Regions from separate parts of the Heyndrickxia sp. MSNUG genome, predicted to be linked through region 2. Evidence: a T-box and tRNA genes for the amino acid it is inferred to sense, from the RefSeq annotation. Region 2 holds a T-box; the other regions hold tRNA genes.
What was found. The T-box of region 2 lies ahead of ileS (isoleucine--tRNA ligase). A T-box ahead of a tRNA ligase gene usually reads a tRNA of that ligase, here a tRNA-Ile.
Positions count from the first base shown of each region.

Region 1 (10,269 bases), 1.7 Mb from region 2:
CAGGAAAAAAGTCTCAGATGAAGGGGGGATTCCCCTTTTTGTTTCCTGGGAAATGCCGCCCTTATTGGATGGGACTTATGTTTTAAACTTCTTGATTTCAAAAACTTTTTTATGACATTGAGTAGTTAGGAGCTTCCTTCGTTATTTGAACATCATGCGGATGGCTTTCTCTCAGTCCAGCACCAGTCATGCGGACGAATTGTGCATTTTCCCTCAATTGTTCGAGATCTGCTGTTCCACAGTAGCCCATACCCGAGCGGATGCCGCCAACAAGCTGATAGATTGTATCTGAAAGAGGTCCTTTATAAGGGATTCTTCCTTCAATTCCCTCTGGAACAAACTTCTTGTTGTCCTCCTGGAAGTAACGGTCCTTCGATCCTTTTTCCATCGCTCCAACCGAGCCCATGCCGCGATAAACCTTGAATCTGCGTCCCTGATAGATTTCCGTCTCTCCCGGGCTTTCCGATACTCCGGCAAGCAGGCTTCCGAGCATGACAGCATGTCCTCCTGCTGCAAGAGCCTTAACGATATCTCCTGAGTATTTGATTCCGCCATCAGCGATGATTGATTTCCCATGCTTGCGCGCTTCAGTTGCACAATCATAAACTGCAGTGATCTGCGGTACACCTACACCGGCAACAACCCTTGTAGTACAAATGGAGCCAGGACCGATACCGACCTTAACAACATCTGCTCCAGCCTCAATAAGATCCCGTGTAGCTTCTGCAGTAGCTACATTCCCTGCGATGATGTTCAGTTCAGGGTAACTCTCACGGATTTGTCTCACTGTGTCAAGCACCCCTCTTGAATGCCCATGAGCTGTGTCTACAACAATGACGTCAACATTCGCTTTAACAAGCATCTCCACTCTCTTCATCGTATCTCCTGTGACACCAACTGCTGCTCCTGCAAGCAGACGGCCCTGCGCATCCTTTGATGAATTCGGGAACTCGATTACTTTTTCAATATCTTTAATGGTAATTAATCCTTTTAATACACCTTGATCATTTACTAGTGGGAGTTTTTCTATTTTATGGCGCTGAAGGATCTGTTCTGCTTCATTCAGTGTAGTACCAACAGAAGCTGTTACCAGATTTTCTTTCGTCATTACTTCTTCAATCTTTATGGAGTAATCCTGGATGAAACGCATATCACGATTTGTGATAATACCGACAAGCTTTTGCTCTTCCTCATTATTGACGATAGGAACACCCGAGATGCGGTATTTGGCCATGAGATGCTCTGCGTCAAATACCTGGTGTTCTGGAGTAAGGAAGAATGGATCAGTAATGACTCCGCTTTCGGAGCGCTTTACTTTTTCAACCTGTTCAGCCTGCTGTTCGATGGACATGTTCTTATGAATGATGCCCAGCCCGCCCTGTCTTGCGATTGATATCGCCAGTTCCGCTTCTGTGACCGTATCCATACCAGCACTGATAATTGGAATATTTAACTTTAAACTTTCCGTAAGGCTGACCCTAAGACTGACATCCTTTGGCAAAACCTCTGATTTTGCTGGTACCAAGAGCACATCATCAAACGTTAATCCTTCTTTTACAAATTTGCTTTCCCACATTGTAAATGACCCCCTTTAAGAAAATATTATTTGTAGGTTATCAATTGGTTAAAATACTGTCAAGAAAGGTGCTATTAGTCCGATTTTTCAAACAACTTGGAGGTTATTCATGTGTCCTTGCCATATAGAGAATGGAATAGTTATACACTCTTTTTTTCAGCAGAATATTCACAAGCCTATCTGAAAAAATGCTATCGAAAACTAAATCTTGATCAACCTGACTTGAAAAGCTTTGAGAACTGTTATCCCTTTATGTATTATCTCGAACATGGGAAACTTTATTATGAACAGGCAGAAAAATCCCCCCTTGCCATCCAGCCGATTATGCTGTTTTACGGACTTGTCCATTTAATCAAAGCATGTATTCTGACGGTTGCACCCGATTATCCCGAAACAACTTCTGTTTTGGCTCATGGTGTATCAACGAGAAAACGGAAGAAACAGCAATATAGTTTCACTGAGGATGAAGTGAAATTTCAAAAGAATGGATTATTTTCCCTCATGTCTGAGAAAATGTTCCACATGAAACAACTTGAAGGCGAAAAAGCTACGATGGGCGAAATACTTGACTTGATTCCAGAAATGTCAGGCATTATTTTAGAACTGAAGGGCAAGCAAATCTTTCAGCCAGTGGCTGAAAGAGAAGCAAAATATTCTCTTCCTAAATCAGTATTAGACCAATTTCATATGACGGAAAATCGTTTCAAGGAATTTTATCAAGCTAAATCTGCTATTCCTATCTCATTTTTGCCAGAGGACCCGCAAAGGATTTATTTTGAAGCAAATTTATCTGAGATGGCTGAACCGATTCCATTAAAATATAATCTTGAAGATCAGCATTACTCATTCCCATTGAATAAAGGTGAATTATACTTATTTCCCGAGCTTCTGCTGCATTATTTACTTTTATACAACTTGGGCATGATTGCCCGTTATGAGACCGAATGGTGGAGTGAACTGATCAAAATGATGCCGAATGAAGACTATCCGCTTATTCAGACGTTTTTACTATCCACGGTAAAAAAGGGTCCTTACTTAATTTACCAATACTTAATGAATAAGTGATGTACCAAAGGATGACGGCGTTCTAAAAGCAATAGAGAGTATTAGAGCGTTTATATCCTTCTGAAACGGGAATTTCTTATAATAGAACAATGAGAATACTAAGGAGGGAGCATTCATGGATAGAAAAAAACTGATGATGACAACAGTAGCCTTAGGTACAGCATACTTGCTAAAAGATAGAAAGTCACGTGAGAAAGTCCTGGATCAATTGCAGTCGCTCGGAACCAAGAAAAAGAAAAGCTAATACACAAACCCCCCTGAATTGATTTCAGGGGGGTTTGCTTTATTCAGAAATTCAGCAGCTTCCGAACAGGTTAGGAAGAGTTCGGAATGGTACATGGGACAGTGGAACGTCCCTGGAATTCAATTAGTTTCCAGCAGATCGCTTTTAAATTTGGAATATTGATTGTAAGAAATATAATACCAGTTAGGGCACCATTAATACCGGTTGTTCGAAAAATAATACCAGTTGGATTTAATTTAATACCTGTTAGCCCACATTTAATACCGGTTGATAATTAGATCATCCCGATAAATTTGATTATAACCCTAACAATTGGTTACCATTTTCCGAATATCCACAGTTAAAAAAATACAAAAAAAGAACAGCCATTACAGCTGTTCTTTCATGTGCCCGGCGGCGTCCTACTCTCACAGGGGGAAACCCCCAACTACCATCGGCGCTGAGAAGCTTAACTTCCGTGTTCGGTATGGGAACGGGTGTGACCTTCTCGCTATCGCCACCAGACTATTTTGTTTGAGGTTTTGTTCCCTCAAAACTAGATAATGTGTAAGAAGAATTTAGAAGAACGAGTAATCTATATTTGGTTAAGTCCTCGAACGATTAGTATCAGTCAGCTCCACACGTCACCGCGCTTCCACCTCTGACCTATCAACCTGATCATCTTTCAGGGTTCTTACTAGCTTGCGCTATGGGAAATCTCATCTTGAGGGGGGCTTCATGCTTAGATGCTTTCAGCACTTATCCCGTCCGCACATAGCTACCCAGCGATGCCTTTGGCAAGACAACTGGTACACCAGCGGTGCGTCCATCCCGGTCCTCTCGTACTAAGGACAGCTCCTCTCAAATTTCCTGCGCCCACGACGGATAGGGACCGAACTGTCTCACGACGTTCTGAACCCAGCTCGCGTACCGCTTTAATGGGCGAACAGCCCAACCCTTGGGACCGACTACAGCCCCAGGATGCGATGAGCCGACATCGAGGTGCCAAACCTCCCCGTCGATGTGGACTCTTGGGGGAGATAAGCCTGTTATCCCCGGGGTAGCTTTTATCCGTTGAGCGATGGCCCTTCCATGCGGAACCACCGGATCACTAAGCCCGACTTTCGTCCCTGCTCGACTTGTAGGTCTCGCAGTCAAGCTCCCTTGTGCCTTTACACTCTGCGAATGATTTCCAACCATTCTGAGGGAACCTTTGGGCGCCTCCGTTACTCTTTAGGAGGCGACCGCCCCAGTCAAACTGCCCACCTGACACTGTCTCCCGCCCCGATCAGGGGCGTGGGTTAGAATTTCAATACAGCCAGGGTAGTATCCCACCGACGCCTCCACCGAAGCTGGCGCTCCGGTTTCTCAGGCTCCTACCTATCCTGTACAAGCTGTACCAAAATTCAATATCAGGCTACAGTAAAGCTCCACGGGGTCTTTCCGTCCTGTCGCGGGTAACCTGCATCTTCACAGGTACTATAATTTCACCGAGTCTCTCGTTGAGACAGTGCCCAGATCGTTACGCCTTTCGTGCGGGTCGGAACTTACCCGACAAGGAATTTCGCTACCTTAGGACCGTTATAGTTACGGCCGCCGTTTACTGGGGCTTCGATTCAGAGCTTCGCTTGCGCTAACCCCTCCTCTTAACCTTCCAGCACCGGGCAGGCGTCAGCCCCTATACTTCGCCTTGCGGCTTCGCAGAGACCTGTGTTTTTGCTAAACAGTCGCCTGGGCCTATTCACTGCGGCTCATCTAGGCTATTCACCCAAATGAGCACCCCTTCTCCCGAAGTTACGGGGTCATTTTGCCGAGTTCCTTAACGAGAGTTCTCTCGCTCACCTTAGGATTCTCTCCTCGCCTACCTGTGTCGGTTTGCGGTACGGGCACCTTTTATCTCGCTAGAGGCTTTTCTTGGCAGTGTGAAATCAGGAACTTCGGTACTATATTTCCCTCGCTGTCACAGCTCAGCCTTCATGCAAGCGGGATTTGCCTCACTTGCAGCCTTACTGCTTAGACGCGCATATCCAACAGCGCGCTTACCCTATCCTACTGCGTCCCCCCATTGCTCAAACGATAAAGAGGTGGTACAGGAATATCAACCTGTTGTCCATCGCCTACGCCTTTCGGCCTCGGCTTAGGTCCCGACTAACCCTGAGAGGACGAGCCTTCCTCAGGAAACCTTAGGCATTCGGTGGATGGGATTCTCACCCATCTTTCGCTACTCATACCGGCATTCTCACTTCTAAGCGCTCCACCAGTCCTTACGGTCTAGCTTCAACGCCCTTAGAACGCTCTCCTACCACTGACATCAAAGATGTCAATCCACAGCTTCGGTGATACGTTTAGCCCCGGTACATTTTCGGCGCAGAGTCACTCGACCAGTGAGCTATTACGCACTCTTTAAATGGTGGCTGCTTCTAAGCCAACATCCTGGTTGTCTAAGCAACTCCACATCCTTTTCCACTTAACGTATACTTTGGGACCTTAGCTGGTGGTCTGGGCTGTTTCCCTTTTGACTACGGATCTTATCACTCGCAGTCTGACTCCCACGGATAAGTCTTTGGCATTCGGAGTTTGTCTGAATTCGGTAACCCGATGAGGGCCCCTAGTCCAAACAGTGCTCTACCTCCAAGACTCTTACAACGTGAGGCTAGCCCTAAAGCTATTTCGGAGAGAACCAGCTATCTCCAAGTTCGATTGGAATTTCTCCGCTACCCACACCTCATCCCCGCACTTTTCAACGTGCGTGGGTTCGGGCCTCCAGTTGGTGTTACCCAACCTTCACCCTGGACATGGGTAGATCACCTGGTTTCGGGTCTACGACCACATACTCATTCGCCCTATTCAGACTCGCTTTCGCTGCGGCTCCGTCTTCTCAACTTAACCTTGCATGGGATCGTAACTCGCCGGTTCATTCTACAAAAGGCACGCCATCACCCATTAACGGGCTCTGACTACTTGTAGGCACACGGTTTCAGGATCTATTTCACTCCCCTTCCGGGGTGCTTTTCACCTTTCCCTCACGGTACTGGTTCACTATCGGTCACTAGGGAGTATTTAGCCTTGGGAGATGGTCCTCCCAGCTTCCGACGGGATTTCTCGTGTCCCGCCGTACTCAGGATCCACTCAGGAGGGAACGAAGTTTCAACTACAGGGTTTTTACCTTCTCTGACGGGCCTTTCCAGACCACTTCATCTACCCCGTTCCTTTGTAACTCCATGTAGAGTGTCCTACAACCCCAAGAGGCAAGCCTCTTGGTTTGGGCTATGTCCCGTTTCGCTCGCCGCTACTCAGGGAATCGCGTTTGCTTTCTCTTCCTCCGGGTACTTAGATGTTTCAGTTCCCCGGGTCTGCCTTCAATACCCTATGTATTCAGGTAAAGATACTGTTCCATTACGAACAGTGGGTTTCCCCATTCGGAAATCTCCGGATCAAAGCTTACTTACAGCTCCCCGAAGCATATCGGTGTTAGTCCCGTCCTTCATCGGCTCCTAGTGCCAAGGCATCCACCGTGCGCCCTTTCTAACTTAACCGTTTGACAATAAATTGTCGTGGTTGATTCTCTATTAAATAGAGAGAAAAACTAAAATGGCGATCACTCGGTTTTTCTTGGTTCTTCTTACTTACGATTATCTAGTTTTCAAGGAACAATGGTGGAGCCTAGCGGGATCGAACCGCTGACCTCCTGCGTGCAAGGCAGGCGCTCTCCCAGCTGAGCTAAGGCCCCATTAATTATGAGAGATATATGGTGGGCCTAAATGGACTCGAACCATCGACCTCACGCTTATCAGGCGTGCGCTCTAACCAGCTGAGCTATAGGCCCATATATCATATGAGAGGAATCGCTCCCTCAAAACTAAACAAACAAGCGGTCAACTGTACGAATCATAAGATTCGCATTCCGATTGCCTTTACGGCAATATCCTTAGAAAGGAGGTGATCCAGCCGCACCTTCCGATACGGCTACCTTGTTACGACTTCACCCCAATCATCTGTCCCACCTTAGGCGGCTGGCTCCAAAAGGTTACCCCACCGACTTCGGGTGTTACAAACTCTCGTGGTGTGACGGGCGGTGTGTACAAGGCCCGGGAACGTATTCACCGCGGCATGCTGATCCGCGATTACTAGCGATTCCGGCTTCATGCAGGCGAGTTGCAGCCTGCAATCCGAACTGAGAATGGTTTTATGGGATTGGCTTCACCTCGCGGCTTCGCTGCCCTTTGTTCCATCCATTGTAGCACGTGTGTAGCCCAGGTCATAAGGGGCATGATGATTTGACGTCATCCCCACCTTCCTCCGGTTTGTCACCGGCAGTCACCTTAGAGTGCCCAACTTAATGCTGGCAACTAAGATCAAGGGTTGCGCTCGTTGCGGGACTTAACCCAACATCTCACGACACGAGCTGACGACAACCATGCACCACCTGTCACTCTGTCCCCCGAAGGGGAACGCCCTATCTCTAGGGTTGTCAGAGGATGTCAAGACCTGGTAAGGTTCTTCGCGTTGCTTCGAATTAAACCACATGCTCCACCGCTTGTGCGGGCCCCCGTCAATTCCTTTGAGTTTCAGCCTTGCGGCCGTACTCCCCAGGCGGAGTGCTTAATGCGTTTGCTGCAGCACTAAAGGGCGGAAACCCTCTAACACTTAGCACTCATCGTTTACGGCGTGGACTACCAGGGTATCTAATCCTGTTCGCTCCCCACGCTTTCGCGCCTCAGCGTCAGTTACAGACCAGAGAGCCGCCTTCGCCACTGGTGTTCCTCCACATCTCTACGCATTTCACCGCTACACGTGGAATTCCGCTCTCCTCTTCTGCACTCAAGTTCCCCAGTTTCCAATGACCCTCCCCGGTTGAGCCGGGGGCTTTCACATCAGACTTAAGGAACCGCCTGCGCGCGCTTTACGCCCAATAATTCCGGACAACGCTTGCCACCTACGTATTACCGCGGCTGCTGGCACGTAGTTAGCCGTGGCTTTCTGGTCAGGTACCGTCAAGGTACCGGCAGTTACTCCGATACTTGTTCTTCCCTGACAACAGAGCTTTACGACCCGAAGGCCTTCATCGCTCACGCGGCGTTGCTCCGTCAGACTTTCGTCCATTGCGGAAGATTCCCTACTGCTGCCTCCCGTAGGAGTCTGGGCCGTGTCTCAGTCCCAGTGTGGCCGATCACCCTCTCAGGTCGGCTACGCATCGTCGCCTTGGTGAGCCGTTACCTCACCAACTAGCTAATGCGCCGCGGGCCCATCTGTAAGTGACAGCCGAAACCGTCTTTCAGCTTTTCCTCATGAGAGGAAAAGGATTATCCGGTATTAGCTCCGGTTTCCCGAAGTTATCCCAGTCTTACAGGCAGGTTGCCCACGTGTTACTCACCCGTCCGCCGCTGATCTTCAAAAGCAAGCTAATGAAGATCCGCTCGACTTGCATGTATTAGGCACGCCGCCAGCGTTCGTCCTGAGCCAGGATCAAACTCTCCAAAAAAGAGTTATGAGTTAGCTCATAAAGTTAAAACGTTGGCTAGTGATCTTCTATATAATAGAAGTCACTATAATATTGTTTGTTGACGCTTGTTTGTTTAGTTTTCAAAGAGCAATTTGTTGCCGCGTCGCCCCGAAGCGACTTGATTAATATAACATTTCCTTGCTGTATAAGTCAATAACTTTTTTCAAAAACCTTTTGAAGAAGTTGTTGTTTTCGTTACTGACTTTGAAGATTATATCAGTCATATAATTATAAAGCAATACTTTTCATGCACTTTCTTAAAGAAATTTTCTATTCACATAGATTTAATAAAAAGGCTCTATAAAACCAGTCTTTTGATTTTCTTTCCAGGCGCTTCGCTTTCCGTGGAACTGACGGTGAGCCTCCCCGTCTCAAGCACCTGAGGGGTCTCGCCTGGCCAGCTGATCCCTCTGGAGTCTACGCGCCTTCCACAACAATCAACAGGATATAAAAACCAACATTCAGTTTTAACAGAATCAATAAAAAAAGCCGGCTCAGCGGCCAGCTTTTATATGACTTCTTCTATATGCAAGTGACGGTTTTTTTCTAGCGCAAGAATTTCATTCGATTCTATTATTCTGACTAGAGGCCTGGTTGGGTTTTTTTCTTCGACAAAAACGATTTCCGCAGTTTGTCCATCAGACAGGCGAACGATGCTGCCAATCGAAAAATTCATGATGGATGAACTCAATGCCTTTAAAGCGGCAATATCAAATTCACCGAACAGTTCCTCATTGACCATTTCTAGAACTTTGAAAGGAGAATGCTTCGGTTTATACATCCGTTCAGAAGTCATGGCGTGGAAAGAATCGGCAACCGCAAGAATCTTAGCAAATGGATGGATTCTGGCGGCTTTCTCGCCAAAAGGATACCCACTTCCATCCAGCCTTTCATGGTGATGGAGAATTGCAATCTTTGCAGCTTCCTTCAGCAATGGACTATTCTTGACCATCTGGTAGCTATATGTAGGATGCTTCTTGATTTCCTCGAATTCTTCTACAGTCAAGGTTGTATTCTTATTGATTAAATTAGGACTGATTTTTGCCATACCGCAGTCTGATAAACATCCTGCAACCGCAATTTGTGTTACGTCACCCTTGCTGTAGTTTAACTTTTTGGCAATGAACGCAGAAATAATGCCAACAGCCAGTGGATGATCATAAAGGTACTCCGTTTTAGTTGAATAGTGATGCAGGTGGAAAATGTCTGATGAATGGATATCCGCCTGTTCTATTAAAGGCACAATAATGCCTCTCACTTTTGATATATCGATTTGCATTCCTGATTGCCAGGAGATAAACTCTTTTTTGAATTCTTGTTTGGCACGTAAAAATAAATCGAAAAAATTGAGATCGGATATATTTTGCGCAGCGGGATTCCATGGTGCTTTTTTGTCAGCAATTTCAGGTGCATTGAAGGGAACACCAGTTACTAGAGTCTTTTCTACTTCTACTTCTTTTATGAGAAAAGCTTTTAGGACCTCTATTAAGTGATTTGACAGTACTGTCTTTTTGCTCATGATTGATCTATTGGTATTTAGGAGAACATCATCAGTAAGGATACAGCCCTCTATAAGGTTGTCTACATATACGCGCAAGGCTTTCCACCCCAAATTTTATTTTCATACTATTAAGTTTACTTTATTTTACCAAAAAAGAGGAACACAATTTTTGTGTTCCTCTCAAAGTTTTATTCAGTATCTTCATCATTTGATGCTGGAGCAGCTGCTTCGTCGGACTGTTCACTGATGTTTTCTGCGTTGACACTTGATTCTTGTTCAATTATCGCTTCGCCATTTTCATCAAGTTCCAACTCATCGATTTTTTCTTCTTCCTTGTCAACTTTTGCGACTGTGGCTACATATTCATTCTCTGCCTTGTTCAGGCTGATTAGTTTCACACC
Region 1 is NZ_CP150978.1:8,780-19,048, reverse strand. It holds gene guaB (IMP dehydrogenase) at 110-1,576, opposite strand; gene AABM38_RS00075 (YaaC family protein) at 1,688-2,641, shown strand; gene AABM38_RS00070 (hypothetical protein) at 2,757-2,885, shown strand; rRNA gene rrf (5S ribosomal RNA) at 3,274-3,389, opposite strand; rRNA gene AABM38_RS00060 (23S ribosomal RNA) at 3,466-6,400, opposite strand; tRNA gene AABM38_RS00055 (tRNA-Ala) at 6,519-6,594, opposite strand; tRNA gene AABM38_RS00050 (tRNA-Ile) at 6,614-6,690, opposite strand; rRNA gene AABM38_RS00045 (16S ribosomal RNA) at 6,797-8,346, opposite strand; gene AABM38_RS00040 (HD-GYP domain-containing protein) at 8,876-9,964, opposite strand; gene gyrA (DNA gyrase subunit A) at 10,057-10,269, opposite strand, start outside.
Region 1: it encodes a tRNA-Ile, which carries the amino acid that the T-box ahead of ileS (isoleucine--tRNA ligase) is inferred to sense. The anticodon was not compared.

Region 2 (10,269 bases):
AGTGAACCGGCAGATCTTATTAAAGGCCGGTGTAAAAAGTGAAAATTTATTTGTCACCGATTATTGCACAAGCTGCCACAGTGAGCATTTTTATTCTCACAGGCGGGATAAGGGCAATGCTGGCAGAATGATTGCCTACATAGGGTGGAAGGAGGATAGCCGTCCATAAATGAAAGTATCCAGAAATCTGGAGGTTATCCAGAGTCAAATAGCAGAAGCCTGTCAAAAGGCAAATCGCAGTCCGGAAGATGTGAAGTTAATCGCGGTGACTAAATACGTATCTGCGGAACGGGCTCAGGAAGCCATTGAAGCAGGTATTGTCAATTTAGGTGAAAACCGTGATGAGGGACTCCTTGAAAAAGATCAGCCTTCTAAAGGACAAGCCTGTCTGGCATTTTATCGGTACGCTGCAAACAAGAAAAGTAAAAAATATGATTGAACATGTTACATATATCCACTCGCTTGACAGACTGTCACTTGCAAAGGAAATCGATAAGCGTGCTAGCGCTAAAATAAATTGCCTCATTCAGGTCAATGCATCTGGAGAGGAAAGCAAGCACGGATTAAAGCCTGAACAGGTAGGGGAATTCATCTCTGAATTGAAAGATTACCCGAACATCCTTGTTAGTGGATTAATGACAATGGCTCCAAATACAAAGGACGAGCTAGTGATCAGAGAGTGTTTTAAAGCACTTAAAAAGCTTCAGGGAGAAATCCAGGGCCTTAACCTTGAGTATGCTCCATGCACTGAGCTGTCAATGGGAATGTCAAATGATTTTCAAATCGCAGTTGAAGAAGGTTCTACCATGGTCCGCATCGGCACTGCGCTGGTAGGTAACGAATCGGAGGTGCAATAATATGAGCTTAAAATCAAAAATTAAGACATTTTTTTTCCTGGAAGATGAATATGACTATAATGATGAGGAAATGCTCGAAGAGGAAGCGGAGCCATTTAAGCCAAGCAAGCAGCCGGCTCAGCAAAAGCAAAATGTTGTAAGTCTCCAGAGTGTGCAAAAATCATCAAAAGTAATCCTGATGGAGCCAAGGATGTATGCTGAGGCGCAGGAAATTGCTGATCACCTGAAAAATCGCCGAGCCGTAGTCGTTAACCTTCAGCGGATTGACCACGACCAGGCTAAGCGGATTGTAGATTTCCTTAGCGGAACAGTCTATGCGATCAGTGGTGATATTCAGCGTATTGGTATGAATATCTTTTTATGTACCCCGGATAATGTGGAAGTGACAGGGAATATTTCTGAACTGATGCAGGAGCGGGATATTCAAGAGTCGAGGTGGTAGGAGTAAATGGATGTAGTAGTTGGTATTTTAGCTCAATTAATAAGTCTTTACCAGTGGGCATTGATTATCTATATTTTCATGTCATGGTTCCCTAATGCAAGAGAGACTGCGATTGGCCAGTTTTTAGCCCGTATTTGCGAGCCGTTTTTGGAACCGTTCCGCAGGATCGTCCCTTCAATTGGTATGATCGATATATCACCAATTGTAGCTTTCCTGGTATTGAAATTCGCGGTATCAGGCTTATATCAGCTGGCTCATTGGTTTTAAAATATGACTATTTTTGCAGGGTCTGTTTCAGGCCCTGTTTATTTTCTATTTAGGGATATAAGGTTTTGTAACAAAGGAGATCACAATGAACATTTATCAGCATTTTCGTCCTGAGGAACGTGAATTTATTGACCAGGTCATAAATTGGAAAGAGTACGTGGAGCAGAGCTATGCGCCAAAATTAACAGACTTTCTCGACCCTAGAGAACAGCAAATCCTAGCAACCGTCATTGGAAAACATCCTGATGTCAAATGGAAGCTTTTCGGCGGTGCTAATGGAACTGAACGAAAGCGTGCTTATCTTTATCCAGATTATATGGAAGCCCAGCAGGAGGATTTTCAAATCAAGCTATTTGGAATTGAATATGCGAAGAAATTCATTACCATCGAACATCGACAGGTACTGGGAAGCCTGATGTCGCTCGGATTAAAGCGCGGGAAATTTGGTGATATCCTCATTGAAGGCGACACCGTTCAGTTTTTTGCGGCTGCAGAGATTGCAGATTATATAAGAATGCAGCTTGAATCGATCGGAAGGGCTTCGATAAATCTGACAGAACTGGATATTGGCGAAGCCCTAGCGATTGCCGATGAATGGAATGAAATGAATGCGACAGTGACCTCCTTACGGCTTGATACGGTTATGTCATCACTGTTCAATCTTTCTAGACAGAAATCGCAGCTTTTGATCCAGCATGGCCATGTGAAAGTCAACTGGACGGCTATTGAAAACACGGCCTTTGAATGTGGGGAAGGTGACGTTCTATCTGCGCGAGGATTTGGCCGTGCGAAAATTATCGGTATAGAAGGCAAAACGAAAAAAGATAAATATCGAGTTATTGCCGGAAGGAAAAAATAATTATATAGTTATAAAAGAAGGATTTTTAGTTTTTTTGTCGAATCATTGCTTTAAGTACATATAGGACTATAACTTAATGGGAGGTGGCGTCATGCCTTTAACGCCGTTAGATATACACAACAAAGAATTCAACAAAGGATTCCGCGGGTATGATGAAGATGAAGTAAATGAGTTTCTTGATCAGGTCATCAAAGATTATGAACTTATTATCCGTGAGAAAAAAGAGCTTGAAGAAAGGCTCAACGAAATGAATTCAAGGCTTGGACATTTTACGAATATTGAAGAAACCCTCAATAAATCAATCGTAATTGCCCAGGAAGCCGGAGAAGAAGTTCGCCGCAACGCGCAAAAAGAGGCTAAGCTGATCATTAAGGAAGCAGAGAAAAATGCTGACAGGATCATCAATGAATCACTATCCAAAGCACGTAAAATCGCGTTAGAAATCGAGGAACTGAAGAAGCAGTCAAAGGTATTCCGGACCAGATTCAAGATGCTGATCGAAGCACAGCTTGATATGCTGAACACAGATGATTGGGATCACTTGCTGGAATACGAACTTGATTCTACTGAATTAAAGACTGCGCAAAGAGAAGAAGAAGATTCACTGGCTTGACGCAAGCAGTTCATTTCGCATATAATTTCATAACAAAGTGCAATACATGAAAGAAACGATGATAGGGACAGTACGGCTGTTCAAATGCTTGCCAAAAGCGAAATGGGGAAGGTGGAAGCCCATTGCGAGCGAGTAGCCTGAAAATCACCCTTTAGTTCCGAGCTGAACATTCGATTTGAATAAGTAAGCGCAGGCGTGACATTCGCGTTAAGAATGCTAAGAGGACAGAATGATTCATTCTTGTCTATTTAGGGTGGTACCGCGGGAATAAACCTTCTCGTCCCTTTTCAGGGATGAGGAGGTTTTTTTATTTTCCTGGGCTGTGTTAAAGGACAATGTTTAACACCTGTTGATTGAATCGTAAATCAACAGACAAGTTTAATGCAGCCATTTCCTAACATCGCGATCATGATTGCAGGGTAAAGAATAGGGAGGATTAATTTAATGGAGTACAAAGATACGTTGCTTATGCCGAAGACCGAATTTCCAATGCGCGGAAACCTTCCAAACAGGGAACCGGAAATCCAGGCAAAATGGGAAGAAATGAATATTTACGAAAAAGTGCAGAAACACACGGCAGACCGCCCGCTGTTCATTCTGCATGACGGCCCTCCATACGCAAACGGAGATATCCATATGGGTCACGCATTGAATAAAATTCTTAAAGATTTCATCGTGCGTTACAAATCAATGAGCGGTTTCTGTTCACCATATGTTCCTGGCTGGGATACACATGGTTTACCGATTGAGCAGGCGCTTACCAACAAAGGTGTAAAGCGTAAAGAAATGACTGTCGCTGAGTTCAGGAAGCTCTGTGAAGAGTATGCCTACCAGCAGGTTGACAACCAGCGCGAGCAATTTAAGCGCCTTGGTGTAAGGGGCGACTGGGAAAATCCATACATCACATTAAAGCCTGAATATGAAGCACAACAAATCAAGGTTTTCGGTGAGATGGCAAAGAAGGGCTACATCTATAAAGGTAAGAAGCCAGTATACTGGTCTCCTTCAAGTGAATCTGCTTTGGCTGAAGCTGAAATTGAATATCAGGATAAGCGTTCTGCATCGATTTATGTTGGCTTTAAGGTGAAGGATGGAAAAGGAGTTCTTGACCAAGATACTGAAATCGTCATCTGGACAACAACTCCATGGACAATTCCTGCAAACCTTGGAATTTCTGTCCACCCTGACTTATCTTACGTTGTAGTTGAAGCGAACGATAGGAAATTCCTTGTAGCGGAAGCATTGCTTGAAACGGTGACGAACGAAATCGGCTGGGAAAATCCAGTAACTCTTAAAAAGGTTGCAGGTAAAGAGCTTGAAGGCATTCTTGCAAGCCACCCTTTGTATGATAGAGATTCACTCGTTATGCTTGGTGAGCATGTTACGACAGATGCTGGAACTGGCTGTGTACACACCGCGCCTGGCCACGGGGAAGATGACTTCTATGTTGGTCAAAAGTATGGTCTGGAGGTTCTATGCCCTGTAGATGATAAGGGGGTTATGACTGCTGAAGCTGAAGGCTTCGAAGGATTATTTTATGATGAAGCGAACAAGCCAATCACAGAAAAGCTTGAAGAAGTTGGCGCATTGCTGAAACTTTCTTTCATCAAACATTCATATCCACATGACTGGAGAACAAAGAAGCCAGTAATCTTCCGTGCTACAGCTCAGTGGTTCGCATCCATTAAAGATTTCCGTAATGAGCTGCTACAGGCTGTTGAGGAAACGAAATGGGTACCAGCATGGGGGGAAACAAGATTATTCAATATGGTTCGCGACCGCGGTGACTGGTGTATTTCCAGACAGCGTGCATGGGGTGTTCCAATTCCGGTTTTCTATGCAGAAAATGGCGAAGCGATCATCACTGATGAAACAATTGACCATGTTTCAAATCTATTCCGCGAGCAAGGTTCAAATATCTGGTTTGAAAAGGATGCAAAGGACTTGCTTCCTGAAGGCTTTAGCCACCCTGGAAGCCCTAATGGAACTTTCACAAAAGAAACGGACATCATGGATGTTTGGTTTGATTCCGGTTCTTCACATCAGGCAGTGCTTTTAGAGCGAGATGATCTTCGGCGTCCGGCAGACCTTTACCTTGAAGGCTCTGACCAATATCGCGGCTGGTTTAATTCATCACTTTCTACATCTGTAGCGGTCACTGGCAAAGCGCCATACAAGGGAGTATTGAGCCATGGTTTTGCTCTTGATGGCGAAGGACGCAAAATGAGTAAATCCATTGGAAACGTCGTAGTACCTGCAAAGGTCATGAACCAGCTTGGTGCCGATATCCTTCGCTTATGGGTTGCGTCTGTTGACTATCAGTCAGACGTTCGTGTATCTGATGCCATCCTTAAACAGGTTGCTGAAGTGTACAGAAAGATTCGCAATACTTACCGATTCTTGCTTGGTAATTTGGCAGATTTCAACCCCGAGACGGATGCTGTGCCGTTTGAGCAGCTTCGTGAGGTAGACCAGTTCATGCTGGTGAAGCTAAATAAATTAATTAAATATGTACGGAACGCTTATGATAATTATGAGTTTGCAGGCGTTTACCATGCGGTGAACAATTTCTGCACTCTTGATTTAAGTGCTTTCTACTTAGATTTCGCTAAGGATGTTCTGTATATCGAAGCTGCTGACAACGCAGATCGACGTGCCATCCAGACTGTATTGCACGAGAGTCTCCTTGCACTAGTTAAGTTGACTGCGCCAATCCTTTCACATACAGCTGATGAGGTATGGAACTTCATTCCATCCGCGAAAGAAGAAAGTGTCCAGCTTACAGATATGCCAGAATACAAAGAAATTCCGAATGCAGTGGCACTTGAAAAAAAGTGGAATGCATTCATGAAGCTTCGTGATGATGTCCTCAAGGCACTTGAAGAAGCAAGGAATGAAAAAGTAATCGGCAAGTCATTGACAGCAAAGGTTTCTTTATATGTTAATGACAACACTAAGGAGCTTTTGGACTCCATTTCTGAAAATCTGAGCCAGCTATTCATCATTTCAGGTTTTGAAGTGGCAGGCAGCTACGACCAAGCGCCTGAAAACGCAATTAAGCTTGAAAATGCAGCTATCGCTGTAACTAAAGCTGAAGGCGAAACATGTGAAAGATGCTGGATTGTCACTCCTGAAGTAGGCCAGGTTGAAGACCATCCAACACTTTGCCCACGATGTGCAACTGTGGTAAAAGAAAATTATTAAAATGATGAAAGCTCCAGGTTTGCCTGGAGCTTTTTTTTGTCTTTAGATTATGTGCATTGATCCCTTGAACAAACAAATATCTTCCACCTTCGGGAATTCCTGCAGTACATGTAAAAAGTTTTCCTGAGTCAGCATTATGCGCGGGGAAATAATAGCTGTAAACAGGAACGGGGGCAGATATATGGAAGGTAATCTTGATTACATTTACAATGAACTCCGTGAAACGAAAACAGAACTGTTAGCGTACCTGAATTCTGAAAACACCAGTGAAAGGATCTTACAGTACATCAAGGATGAACTTGATGATATCGATTCGGCGCTTCAGAAAATTGAAAATGGTGAGTATGGAAAATGTGAAATATCAGGAGAGATTTTGCCGCCAGAGTTTTTGCAGAGTATACCAACAGCAAAATCTTCCTATGAAATTGCCCGGATAGAACAATATTGCCGCAAGCCGCTGTATTCTTAAAAACACCCACCTTCTATAAGGGGATGGTTCATGCTGCAATTTTTAAAAATATGGTATGTTAACTATAATCAACACCTGTACTCTAGAAAATCTGTCGTTTTCGTCTTATATGTGCTAAAATGCAAAGGTAATGAATTGCTGAATGTGGAGGTTACCTTTGTGTTTTATTACATAATTGCACTTTTTGTTATTTTGCTTGACCAGCTGACAAAATGGATGATCGTTAAAAACATGGAACTTGGAGATAGCATCCAGGTTATTGAAAACTTTTTTTACATCACCTCTCACCGCAATCGTGGTGCAGCATGGGGAATCCTGCAGGGGCAAATGTGGTTTTTTTATGTTATAACCATCGTTGTAATTGTTGGCCTTGTCATTTATATTCAGAAAGCAGCTAAAGGAAAGCTCTTGCTCGGTGTTTCACTTGGCTTTATGCTGGGGGGAGCGATCGGGAACTTTTTGGACAGGCTGTTCCGAAAAGAAGTTGTTGATTTCATCAACACATATATTTTCGGGTACGATTTCCCTATTTTCAATATAGCTGATTCTGCACTTGTTATTGGTGTAGGTTTGTTGATGATTGATATAATCAGGGAAGAGAGAGAGGCGAAAAGAAAAGCATATGGAGAAAATGGAACACATCATCAGTGATACCCAGGCTGGTGACAGAATAGATAAAGTTGTATCAACGCTTGATCCGGAATGGTCAAGAAGCCAGGTGCAGCAATGGATCAAGGATGGCAATGTCCTTGTTAACGGTGCTTCGGTAAAAACAAATTATAAATGCAGCTATGAAGACAGGCTTGTAATCAGCATTCCAGAACCTGAAGCGTTGGATGTTGTACCGGAAGAAATGAATTTAGAGATTTTTTATGAGGATCAGGATGTCCTTGTTGTGAACAAACCTAAAGGAATGGTTGTTCACCCTGCTCCAGGGCATATGACAGGAACACTGGTAAATGGCTTGATGGCACATTGCAAGGATTTATCTGGGATTAATGGCGTGCTGCGACCAGGAATTGTCCACAGAATCGATAAGGATACTTCAGGTTTGCTTATGGTTGCCAAAAATGATTTAGCTCATGAAAGCCTGGTGAACCAGCTTGTTGCCAAGACTGTAACCAGGAAATATAAGGCGCTGGTTCATGGTAATATCCAGCATGATTTTGGCACGATTGACGCTCCGCTTGGCAGGGATACGAAAGACCGCCAGAGTATGACGGTCGTTGATAATGGGAAGCATGCCGTTACTCATTTTAACGTACTTGAGCGTTTCAATGATTTCACGTTTGTGGAATGCCAGCTTGAGACTGGCCGCACTCACCAAATTCGCGTCCATATGAAATATATTGGATATCCGCTTGCAGGGGACCCGAAATACGGACCTAAAAAGACTCTTGATATCGGGGGACAGGCTCTTCATGCGGGACTCCTTGGCTTTAATCACCCAAGAACTGGTGAGTACGTCGAATTTGAGGCACCGCTGCCATCATATTTCGAAGAGCTTTTAATTGATTTAAGAGAAAATAGTTGACAAATTTCTACAAGTATCTTAAGATGACTATAGTTTAATAAGTCCTTTAAGAGACAGTCCCGTGAGGCTGAGAAGGAAACGGATTTGCAACAGGCATCACTGCATGTTCTGCTGCATACTTACAACGTCGTTTACCCTCTTGCCTGTACAGGCAAGAGGTTTTTTGGTTTTTAGATCCGTTTTCAATCGTAAAGAGAGAAGGAGTGAAAACAAATGACTGAAAAAGCAGTTGTGTTAGACAATCAGGGAATTAGAAGAGCACTAACGAGAATAGCCCATGAAATCATTGAGAGAAACAAGGGAATTGAAGATTGTGTCCTGGTTGGGATTCGCACTCGAGGAATTTATATTGCCCAAAGGCTGGCAGATAGAATCCGGGAGATTGAAGGAGCTGAAATGCCGGTCGGAGAACTGGACATCACACTTTATCGCGATGACCTGACGAAGAAGACAAATGACCTTGAACCAGAAGTAAGAGGTTCTGACATCCCGGTTGATATTGGGAATAAGAAGGTTATTCTAGTGGATGATGTACTGTATACAGGCAGGACAGTCCGCGCTGCAATGGATGCATTGATCGACATTGGCCGCCCTGCGACAATCCAGCTTGCAGTGCTTGTAGACCGGGGCCATAGGGAGCTGCCGATCAGAGCTGATTTTGTAGGAAAAAACATTCCGACTTCAAGCTCAGAAAAAATTGTTGTCGAACTGCAGGAAGTGGATGAAGAAGAACGCGTAAGCATTTACGAAAAATAAATAGCGCCCTTTTAATACAGTCCAGAGAGGCTGAAAAGGGGGAGCACAAGCGTTGGTTTGTGCGGGTTTTCTTACCCATACCCTCTTTGCACCTTCTGGCAAAGAGGGTTTTTTGTTTAAATAGTGTCTTAAAACGAAGGGGGAAAAAACAATGAACAAACCATTACTCGATATCACAGATAGACCAGCACCCATTCAATGGTTCACACTAAGCCTTCAGCACTTATTCGCCATGTTTGGCGCAACAATCCTTGTACCTTATCTAGTCGGGCTAAGTCCGGCAATCGCCTTGATCTCAAGCGGACTAGGAACAATCGCATTCCTGATCATCACCAAATTCCAGGTCCCAGCTTACCTTGGCTCATCATTCGCCTTCATCGCGCCTATCATCGCAGCGAAAGCAGCTGGCGGACCAGGATCGGCGATGGTTGGAACCTTCCTTGCGGGTCTTGTTTATGGAATCGTTGCCTTGATAATCAAAAAGGCAGGCTATCACTGGATCATGAGATTATTGCCGCCGGTTGTAGTCGGACCAGTCATCATCGTTATTGGCCTTGCGCTTGCGGGTACAGCAGTAAACATGGCAATGAACGTCCCTGGCACAACTGAATACAGCCTGCTTCACTTCTCAGCAGCACTTGTCACACTTGCTGCCACAATCGTGTTCTCGATATACGGTAAAGGAATGCTGAGCATGGTACCAATCCTTGCAGGGATCATCATCGGTTATGTTTATTCACTAGCAATAGGAATCGTAGATTTCTCAATCGTACAAAAAGCTGGCTGGTTTGAAATGCCTGACTTCATCTTCCCATTTGTAGATTACAAAGTAAGCATCAACCTGGATATCATCCTCCTGATGGTACCTGTAGCCATCGTAACTTTATCTGAACATATTGGCCACCAGCTCGTCCTGAGCAAGGTAGTAGGCCGTGACTATATCAAAGAACCAGGTTTGCACCGCTCCATCCTTGGCGACGGAATGGCAACAATGATTTCTGGATTGATCGGCGGACCGCCAAAAACAACATATGGTGAAAATATCGGTGTCCTGGCAATCACAAGGGTGTACAGTGTCTATGTGCTGCTGGGAGCAGCGGTTATCGCAACTGTTTTCGGATTCGTCGGTAAAATCACTGCCTTGATCAGCTCAATCCCAACGCCAGTCATGGGCGGAGTATCCATCCTGCTTTTCGGAATCATCGCTTCATCTGGTCTGAGGATGCTGGTCGACAGCAAAATTGATTTTGGTAATACGAGAAACTTGA
Region 2 is NZ_CP150978.1:1,704,891-1,715,159, forward strand. It holds gene pgeF (peptidoglycan editing factor PgeF) at 1-169, shown strand, start outside; partial or broken gene AABM38_RS08365 (YggS family pyridoxal phosphate-dependent enzyme) at 170-857, shown strand; gene AABM38_RS08370 (cell division protein SepF) at 859-1,299, shown strand; gene AABM38_RS08375 (YggT family protein) at 1,306-1,566, shown strand; gene AABM38_RS08380 (RNA-binding protein) at 1,652-2,425, shown strand; gene AABM38_RS08385 (DivIVA domain-containing protein) at 2,517-3,038, shown strand; T-box leader at 3,088-3,326, shown strand; gene ileS (isoleucine--tRNA ligase) at 3,483-6,242, shown strand; gene AABM38_RS08395 (hypothetical protein) at 6,424-6,711, shown strand; gene lspA (signal peptidase II) at 6,871-7,362, shown strand; gene AABM38_RS08405 (RluA family pseudouridine synthase) at 7,334-8,245, shown strand; gene pyrR (bifunctional pyr operon transcriptional regulator/uracil phosphoribosyltransferase PyrR) at 8,459-9,001, shown strand; gene AABM38_RS08415 (solute carrier family 23 protein) at 9,153-10,269, shown strand, end outside.

Region 3 (10,269 bases), 1.7 Mb from region 2:
AATGCAAATCATCAAGGCCCGTTATTTCTGTGGCATCAAGCTTTAATATATCACTAAAAAAGGATTGTCCCTTTTCCAAAAAAACTTCGCCAAATTTATGACCGGGAACGTGAAAGGAAATGGGACTTTTCTGGTTATGCTTAATTAGTTGGTCAAACAAAGGTGTTCTCGTTTGTTTCATATACTCACCTTATATACATTATTCATTCATACTTACCTATTCTAACATTGATTTTGAGCAAAAAAAATAAAAGCCCTATAAAGAGGCTTTTAACTATAAATCTCAGGATTCGTTACTTTCCTTAACTTTTCTACGTAATATTTATATTTAGGATCACACGTATCAGTCTTGATCATGACGCTCTCACACTCTGTGCAAATAAATGAAGTATACAGGTGTATTCCTGCTGTTTTAGCCTGTTCGCAAACCACACACGTTTCCCCAACTTGTTTTTTTGCTAAAAGCGAACCCAATTTCTCCACCTCCGTACACCTATTGTTGCCAGCAGCTCCTTTTTGTATACAATTTTCCGAATAATATTTTAGAAAGTTTAATTGTTTTATATTTTATGATTGACTTCCCATTTCCTTGTATGTCTTATAACAATTTAGGGTTGGTTAATTATTATATGGTAAGATAGGCACTTTTCTTGGCATTCCTGCGGGCGCAGCTGGTCAGGTGAAATTCCGAAGGAGCGAACTAGGTTAAGAAGCCTAAAATGGCTTCTCTTCTTAAAAGTGCTCAAAAACAAAACCAAACATGATGTAGAGTGGGAATCTTGACAGTTTCGTTCATATCAGGAGGCTCAGCGCCATACCCCGCGGAAAGCGAAGCGCTTGGAACGAAAATCAACACCCTTGTTTAAAAAGCCAATTAATAAAGGGTATTTTTGACACCAAAAGTTTTAAGGCGGTGATGAAGCTAAGGAATTCATTTTATAAATGGTTATTCGTACTCTAATTTGGGGATTTCCGCTTATAATATTGATTTGATGAAAATTAATTAATACAAGTTGGACGAAGTTTAATACCAGTTGAGCAAAACATAATACCTGTTAGCCCACACTTACTACCGGTTGATAGAAATACCATACCGGTGACTGCTAAGATCATTCCGGTAAAATCGATTATAACCCAACTAACTGGTTACCATTACTGTGTATCCACATTTAATAAGACACAAAAAAAGAACAGCCATTACAGCTGTTCTTTCGTTTGCCCGGCGGCGTCCTACTCTCACAGGGGGAAACCCCCAACTACCATCGGCGCTGAGAAGCTTAACTTCCGTGTTCGGTATGGGAACGGGTGTGACCTTCTCGCCATCGCCACCAGACTATTTGGTTTGAGGTTTTGTTCCCTCAAAACTAGATAATGTGTAAGAAGAAAAAAGAAGAACGAGTAATCTAATTTGGTTAAGTCCTCGAACGATTAGTATCAGTCAGCTCCACACGTCACCGCGCTTCCACCTCTGACCTATCAACCTGATCATCTTTCAGGGTTCTTACTAGCTTGCGCTATGGGAAATCTCATCTTGAGGGGGGCTTCATGCTTAGATGCTTTCAGCACTTATCCCGTCCGCACATAGCTACCCAGCGATGCCTTTGGCAAGACAACTGGTACACCAGCGGTGCGTCCATCCCGGTCCTCTCGTACTAAGGACAGCTCCTCTCAAATTTCCTGCGCCCACGACGGATAGGGACCGAACTGTCTCACGACGTTCTGAACCCAGCTCGCGTACCGCTTTAATGGGCGAACAGCCCAACCCTTGGGACCGACTACAGCCCCAGGATGCGATGAGCCGACATCGAGGTGCCAAACCTCCCCGTCGATGTGGACTCTTGGGGGAGATAAGCCTGTTATCCCCGGGGTAGCTTTTATCCGTTGAGCGATGGCCCTTCCATGCGGAACCACCGGATCACTAAGCCCGACTTTCGTCCCTGCTCGACTTGTAGGTCTCGCAGTCAAGCTCCCTTGTGCCTTTACACTCTGCGAATGATTTCCAACCATTCTGAGGGAACCTTTGGGCGCCTCCGTTACTCTTTAGGAGGCGACCGCCCCAGTCAAACTGCCCACCTGACACTGTCTCCCGCCCCGATCAGGGGCGTGGGTTAGAATTTCAATACAGCCAGGGTAGTATCCCACCGACGCCTCCACCGAAGCTGGCGCTCCGGTTTCTCAGGCTCCTACCTATCCTGTACAAGCTGTACCAAAATTCAATATCAGGCTACAGTAAAGCTCCACGGGGTCTTTCCGTCCTGTCGCGGGTAACCTGCATCTTCACAGGTACTATAATTTCACCGAGTCTCTCGTTGAGACAGTGCCCAGATCGTTACGCCTTTCGTGCGGGTCGGAACTTACCCGACAAGGAATTTCGCTACCTTAGGACCGTTATAGTTACGGCCGCCGTTTACTGGGGCTTCGATTCAGAGCTTCGCTTGCGCTAACCCCTCCTCTTAACCTTCCAGCACCGGGCAGGCGTCAGCCCCTATACTTCGCCTTGCGGCTTCGCAGAGACCTGTGTTTTTGCTAAACAGTCGCCTGGGCCTATTCACTGCGGCTCATCTAGGCTATTCACCCAAATGAGCACCCCTTCTCCCGAAGTTACGGGGTCATTTTGCCGAGTTCCTTAACGAGAGTTCTCTCGCTCACCTTAGGATTCTCTCCTCGCCTACCTGTGTCGGTTTGCGGTACGGGCACCTTTTATCTCGCTAGAGGCTTTTCTTGGCAGTGTGAAATCAGGAACTTCGGTACTATATTTCCCTCGCTGTCACAGCTCAGCCTTCACGCAAGCGGGATTTGCCTCACTTGCAGCCTTACTGCTTAGACGCGCATATCCAACAGCGCGCTTACCCTATCCTACTGCGTCCCCCCATTGCTCAAACGATAAAGAGGTGGTACAGGAATATCAACCTGTTGTCCATCGCCTACGCCTTTCGGCCTCGGCTTAGGTCCCGACTAACCCTGAGAGGACGAGCCTTCCTCAGGAAACCTTAGGCATTCGGTGGATGGGATTCTCACCCATCTTTCGCTACTCATACCGGCATTCTCACTTCTAAGCGCTCCACCAGTCCTTACGGTCTAGCTTCAACGCCCTTAGAACGCTCTCCTACCACTGACATCAAAGATGTCAATCCACAGCTTCGGTGATACGTTTAGCCCCGGTACATTTTCGGCGCAGAGTCACTCGACCAGTGAGCTATTACGCACTCTTTAAATGGTGGCTGCTTCTAAGCCAACATCCTGGTTGTCTAAGCAACTCCACATCCTTTTCCACTTAACGTATACTTTGGGACCTTAGCTGGTGGTCTGGGCTGTTTCCCTTTTGACTACGGATCTTATCACTCGCAGTCTGACTCCCACGGATAAGTCTTTGGCATTCGGAGTTTGTCTGAATTCGGTAACCCGATGAGGGCCCCTAGTCCAAACAGTGCTCTACCTCCAAGACTCTTACAACGTGAGGCTAGCCCTAAAGCTATTTCGGAGAGAACCAGCTATCTCCAAGTTCGATTGGAATTTCTCCGCTACCCACACCTCATCCCCGCACTTTTCAACGTGCGTGGGTTCGGGCCTCCAGTTGGTGTTACCCAACCTTCACCCTGGACATGGGTAGATCACCTGGTTTCGGGTCTACGACCACATACTCATTCGCCCTATTCAGACTCGCTTTCGCTGCGGCTCCGTCTTCTCAACTTAACCTTGCATGGGATCGTAACTCGCCGGTTCATTCTACAAAAGGCACGCCATCACCCATTAACGGGCTCTGACTACTTGTAGGCACACGGTTTCAGGATCTATTTCACTCCCCTTCCGGGGTGCTTTTCACCTTTCCCTCACGGTACTGGTTCACTATCGGTCACTAGGGAGTATTTAGCCTTGGGAGATGGTCCTCCCAGCTTCCGACGGGATTTCTCGTGTCCCGCCGTACTCAGGATCCACTCAGGAGGGAACGAAGTTTCAACTACAGGGTTTTTACCTTCTCTGACGGGCCTTTCCAGACCACTTCATCTACCCCGTTCCTTTGTAACTCCATGTAGAGTGTCCTACAACCCCAAGAGGCAAGCCTCTTGGTTTGGGCTATGTCCCGTTTCGCTCGCCGCTACTCAGGGAATCGCGTTTGCTTTCTCTTCCTCCGGGTACTTAGATGTTTCAGTTCCCCGGGTCTGCCTTCAATACCCTATGTATTCAGGTAAAGATACTGTTCCATTACGAACAGTGGGTTTCCCCATTCGGAAATCTCCGGATCAAAGCTTACTTACAGCTCCCCGAAGCATATCGGTGTTAGTCCCGTCCTTCATCGGCTCCTAGTGCCAAGGCATCCACCGTGCGCCCTTTCTAACTTAACCGTTTGACAATAAATTGTCGTGGTTGATTCTCTATTAAATAGAGAGAAAAACTAAAATGGCGATCACTCGGTTTTTCTTGGTTCTTCTTACTTACGATTATCTAGTTTTCAAGGAACAATGGTGGAGCCTAGCGGGATCGAACCGCTGACCTCCTGCGTGCAAGGCAGGCGCTCTCCCAGCTGAGCTAAGGCCCCATTAATTATGAGAGATATATGGTGGGCCTAAATGGACTCGAACCATCGACCTCACGCTTATCAGGCGTGCGCTCTAACCAGCTGAGCTATAGGCCCATATATCATATGAGAGGAATCGCTCCCTCAAAACTAAACAAACAAGCGGTCAACTGTACGAATCATAAGATTCGCATTCCGATTACCTTTACGGCAATATCCTTAGAAAGGAGGTGATCCAGCCGCACCTTCCGATACGGCTACCTTGTTACGACTTCACCCCAATCATCTGTCCCACCTTAGGCGGCTGGCTCCAAAAGGTTACCCCACCGACTTCGGGTGTTACAAACTCTCGTGGTGTGACGGGCGGTGTGTACAAGGCCCGGGAACGTATTCACCGCGGCATGCTGATCCGCGATTACTAGCGATTCCGGCTTCATGCAGGCGAGTTGCAGCCTGCAATCCGAACTGAGAATGGTTTTATGGGATTGGCTTCACCTCGCGGCTTCGCTGCCCTTTGTTCCATCCATTGTAGCACGTGTGTAGCCCAGGTCATAAGGGGCATGATGATTTGACGTCATCCCCACCTTCCTCCGGTTTGTCACCGGCAGTCACCTTAGAGTGCCCAACTTAATGCTGGCAACTAAGATCAAGGGTTGCGCTCGTTGCGGGACTTAACCCAACATCTCACGACACGAGCTGACGACAACCATGCACCACCTGTCACTCTGTCCCCCGAAGGGGAACGCCCTATCTCTAGGGTTGTCAGAGGATGTCAAGACCTGGTAAGGTTCTTCGCGTTGCTTCGAATTAAACCACATGCTCCACCGCTTGTGCGGGCCCCCGTCAATTCCTTTGAGTTTCAGCCTTGCGGCCGTACTCCCCAGGCGGAGTGCTTAATGCGTTTGCTGCAGCACTAAAGGGCGGAAACCCTCTAACACTTAGCACTCATCGTTTACGGCGTGGACTACCAGGGTATCTAATCCTGTTCGCTCCCCACGCTTTCGCGCCTCAGCGTCAGTTACAGACCAGAGAGCCGCCTTCGCCACTGGTGTTCCTCCACATCTCTACGCATTTCACCGCTACACGTGGAATTCCGCTCTCCTCTTCTGCACTCAAGTTCCCCAGTTTCCAATGACCCTCCCCGGTTGAGCCGGGGGCTTTCACATCAGACTTAAGGAACCGCCTGCGCGCGCTTTACGCCCAATAATTCCGGACAACGCTTGCCACCTACGTATTACCGCGGCTGCTGGCACGTAGTTAGCCGTGGCTTTCTGGTCAGGTACCGTCAAGGTACCGGCAGTTACTCCGATACTTGTTCTTCCCTGACAACAGAGCTTTACGACCCGAAGGCCTTCATCGCTCACGCGGCGTTGCTCCGTCAGACTTTCGTCCATTGCGGAAGATTCCCTACTGCTGCCTCCCGTAGGAGTCTGGGCCGTGTCTCAGTCCCAGTGTGGCCGATCACCCTCTCAGGTCGGCTACGCATCGTCGCCTTGGTGAGCCGTTACCTCACCAACTAGCTAATGCGCCGCGGGCCCATCTGTAAGTGACAGCCGAAACCGTCTTTCAGCTTTTCCCCATGAGAGGAAAAGGATTATCCGGTATTAGCTCCGGTTTCCCGAAGTTATCCCAGTCTTACAGGCAGGTTGCCCACGTGTTACTCACCCGTCCGCCGCTGATCTTCAAAAGCAAGCTAATGAAGATCCGCTCGACTTGCATGTATTAGGCACGCCGCCAGCGTTCGTCCTGAGCCAGGATCAAACTCTCCAAAAAAGAGTATGAGTTAAGCTCATAATTTAAAACGTTGGCTAGTGATCATCTATATAATAGAAGTCACTATAATATTGTTTGTTGACGCTTGTTTGTTTAGTTTTCAAAGAGCAATTTTTCTGGCGTCGCTCGTAGGCGACTTAAATAATATATCATGTTGCGATTGCTTCGTCAACACTTTTTTTAAAAGTTTTTAACTGATGTCCAACAGCAACTTTTATATAATAACAACTCTTGCTTGGTTGGTCAATAACTTTTTCATAAAAAAGCTATTTTCCACAGATTGTTTTTTGTAGGAAGAATAGATTCTTGCCTTTTTCAAAAATCATGAATTTAAAAAAGATACCGTGAACAACGAAAAACATAAAAAATGCCGCTTTCCACAAGCGGCATTTCCATCAGCTAATCATTATATAATCCATGTCTGAATCGCAACAAGTGCAAAAACACCAGGTATTCCTAACAATCCAGAAACCGCTGCTGTTGCTATATTGATTGGCACGTAAACTCCGAAGCTGGTTCCGAAAGCATTAAGAAAAAATAAAAAGATGGCTCCGATTAAAATCTTTACTGCACCCTGGCCGACAAAACGGAGTGGTTTTGTCGGTGCACCTATGACCAGCAGCAGGAAGATCAATCCGCCAAGGATCGATATGACAACTACAGGATCCATACTGTTCCCCCTTATTTCAATGTCTTGTACTAATTTTTATGTACAAGTTATCAAAATAAGACCTTATTGCATGGAAAATAGTGAGTGCTACCTTGCCTTAATCGTAATTTTCCTGTGTTTTGCTTCTTTAAATAGAAAGAAGTACTTTGCTTCGGCAATCTTTGCTTCGGTGATAAACTCTTCTGATGGATCGAAGCTTCTTTCAACCAGTAGCTTTTGATTATTCCAGTTTGTCTTCATGGTGTTAAGCTGTTCCATTAATTTTTGGTCGAATTCTTTTCTAAGCCATTTCTTTTTACGAAACAACATGACTTTCCTCCAGTTGAATTTATCGCATAAATCAGTGACTATCCCGGCGAAGAACCGAATCAGCTACCTCTACGAAAACCATTCCAAGGTTCGATGGAAAATGGTAATTCCCTAATTACACTTCCCTGCGTCCTTCCAATGCTTTGGAGAGCGTGACCTCATCAGCGTATTCAAGGTCACCGCCGACTGGCAGTCCATGTGCTATACGCGTGATCTTAATGCCTGAAGGCTTTAACAGCCTGGAAATATACATGGCTGTTGCTTCTCCCTCTATATTGGGGTTAGTTGCAAGGATTACCTCCTGAACAGTCTCATCCTGAAGCCTCTTTAATAGATCGGGTATATTGATGTCTTCTGGACCAATGCCGTCCATTGGCGAAATCGCTCCATGGAGTACATGATACAAGCCGTTGTATTCCTTCATTTTTTCCATGGCTATCACATCTTTTGGATCCTGTACTACACAGATGATGCTTCGATCCCTGCGCTGGTCTTCACAAATATAACAAGGATCCTGGTCAGTGATATGGCCGCAAACTGAACAATATGTCAGATTCCTCTTGGCATTTACTAGTGCTTTCGCGAAATCCAATACGGTTTCTTCCTTCATGCTCAAGACGAAAAATGCCAGACGAGCGGCCGTTTTAGGGCCGATACCCGGCAATTTCATAAAGCTGTCGATCAGCTTTGATATTGGTTCAGGATAATGCATTCTTTTCTATTCCTCCTAGAACATTCCCCCAGGAAGGTTCATTCCTTTTGTGAATTGTCCCATTGTCTTGTTTGATAGTTCTTCTGCTTTTTTCAATGCATCATTCGTTGCCGCAAGCACTAGGTCTTGAAGCATTTCAACATCATCCGGGTCAACAACTTCTGGTTTGATTTGAACATCCACAATTTCCTTGTGTCCAGTTACGATGACTGTAACCATGCCGCCGCCAGCAGTTCCTTCGATCTTTTCTTCACCTAATTGAACTTGTGCTTCTTCCATCTTCTTTTGCATCTTTTGCATTTGCTTCATCATATTTTGCATATTACCCATTCCACGCATCATATTAACGTACCTCCAATTTTAATCTTGTATTTGTATTAATTCATCGCCAAATAATTTCTTGGCTTCAGCAATCAGCGGGTCTTCATTAGCTGATGGCCCTTCATCTGCCCCATCGCCTCTTTGGCTGATAAAGCTTTCCCTTATTTTAAGCCACTGGTCTTCCGGCACACCTATTACCTGCAGCATCTTGCCCGTGTATTCATGCATGGCACCGCTGACGGTCTCGACAAACCTGGTGTTTTCCATTGCCATTTGACAGTGTATTTCATATTTGAATTTTATCACTACAGCTGCATCGGATGCAGCAACTGGCTCAGCTTCATTCAACAATGCAGCCTGTGATCGCATTTGTTTTGCCGCGAGCATCTCAAGAAGATCGCCCCAACGGCTTTTGATTGTCTGCAGGTCTGCCTTTGTTGCATTCTTTAACACTTCATTGATTTTACCGGCAGGTGCCTGGAACCCTTTCCGGTTAGCACGCGGCGCTTTTTTTGCAGCCGCAGCAGGCTCACTCGCAGCTTGACCAGGATTTTGCTGGAAATATGCGAGCTTCTCCTCTAGCTGTTCAATCCTTTTAAGCAATGGCTCGACATTCACATTGCTGGCCGGAGATTGGTTTTCCAGCTGGCATAGCTTCACAATTGCGACCTCAAGGAAAATACGCGGATGATTTGTCCAGCGCATTTCTTGCTGTGCTTTGTTCAACACTTCTATTAATTCATAGATTTGAGCCGAATCAATTTTATTGGCCAATTCCTGAAAATCCTCATCGAGCATGACTCGTTCCATGGACTCTTCAAGAGCTGGCGCTGCCTTATACAGAAGCATATCTCGGTAAAAGTATATTAGGTCTTCAATGAACCTTGCTGGGTCTTTCCCTTGCATGAGCAGTTCTTCCAACGCTTCCAGTCCGGCCGCAGCGTTCCGCTCGTAAATCGCATTCGCTAGCTGATTAAGAAAATTTTGTGAGACTGTACCGGTTACAGTTAATGCATCCTCAAGCGTAACCCTGTCCTGGCTGAATGAAATCGCCTGGTCAAGCAAGCTCAAGGCATCCCTCATTCCGCCTTCTGCTGCCCTTGCAATAATCTGCAAGGCTTTTTCATCGCAATTAACTCCTGATTCCTCAACAATTTGCTTCATCCTGCCAACAATGGCCTGGGCCGTGATTCTCTTAAAATCAAATCGCTGGCATCTTGAAATGATCGTTAATGGAATCTTATGCGGCTCAGTCGTTGCGAGAATGAAGATGACATGCTTCGGAGGCTCTTCAAGAGTTTTGAGCAGTGCGTTGAATGCCCCGATGGAAAGCATATGCACTTCGTCTATGATGTAAACTTTGTACTTCACGACGTTTGGTGCATATTTAACCTTGTCACGAATATCCCGGATTTCTTCAACCCCGTTATTTGAAGCGGCGTCGATCTCGATCACATCGGGAATGGATCCGTCCGTTATTCCACGGCAGGCATCACACTCATTACAAGGCTCGGTTGTCGGAGCTTTTTCACAGTTAACTGCTTTTGCCAAAATTTTTGCAGCACTCGTCTTTCCGGTTCCACGCGGTCCCGAAAAAAGATAGGCATGTGATATTTTTTGTTGAAGCAGAGCATTTTGCAGTGTCGTTGTGACGTGTTCCTGCCCGACCACATCAATGAACTGCTGTGGACGCCAGACACGATATAAAGCTTGGTAGGCCAATGACACCGCTCCCTTCGTTTTATTATCTTTCCTATTATAACGCATATTTTTTTCAATTTCACTTTTACAAATGGAAAGTTCAAGGTTTTTTCTCGTCTTACTTGAAACAACAAAAAACTCATCTCCGCAAAGGAAATGAGTTGGTTGTTTATTATATAACTGCCGCGCACCTTCCGTCGACTGAATACCATAAGCGTTACTTAAGCAGTTAGCTCAGCCCAGGCAACCCTGCGGCACATGGGAGCG
Region 3 is NZ_CP150978.1:29,066-39,334, reverse strand. It holds gene AABM38_RS00195 (aminotransferase class I/II-fold pyridoxal phosphate-dependent enzyme) at 1-181, opposite strand, end outside; gene AABM38_RS00190 (sigma factor G inhibitor Gin) at 271-474, opposite strand; rRNA gene rrf (5S ribosomal RNA) at 1,218-1,333, opposite strand; rRNA gene AABM38_RS00180 (23S ribosomal RNA) at 1,409-4,343, opposite strand; tRNA gene AABM38_RS00175 (tRNA-Ala) at 4,462-4,537, opposite strand; tRNA gene AABM38_RS00170 (tRNA-Ile) at 4,557-4,633, opposite strand; rRNA gene AABM38_RS00165 (16S ribosomal RNA) at 4,740-6,289, opposite strand; gene AABM38_RS00160 (pro-sigmaK processing inhibitor BofA family protein) at 6,696-6,959, opposite strand; gene AABM38_RS00155 (YaaL family protein) at 7,047-7,268, opposite strand; gene recR (recombination mediator RecR) at 7,384-7,980, opposite strand; gene AABM38_RS00145 (YbaB/EbfC family nucleoid-associated protein) at 7,996-8,322, opposite strand; gene dnaX (DNA polymerase III subunit gamma/tau) at 8,341-10,023, opposite strand; RNA gene ffs (signal recognition particle sRNA large type) at 10,186-10,269, opposite strand, start outside.
Region 3: it encodes a tRNA-Ile, which carries the amino acid that the T-box ahead of ileS (isoleucine--tRNA ligase) is inferred to sense. The anticodon was not compared.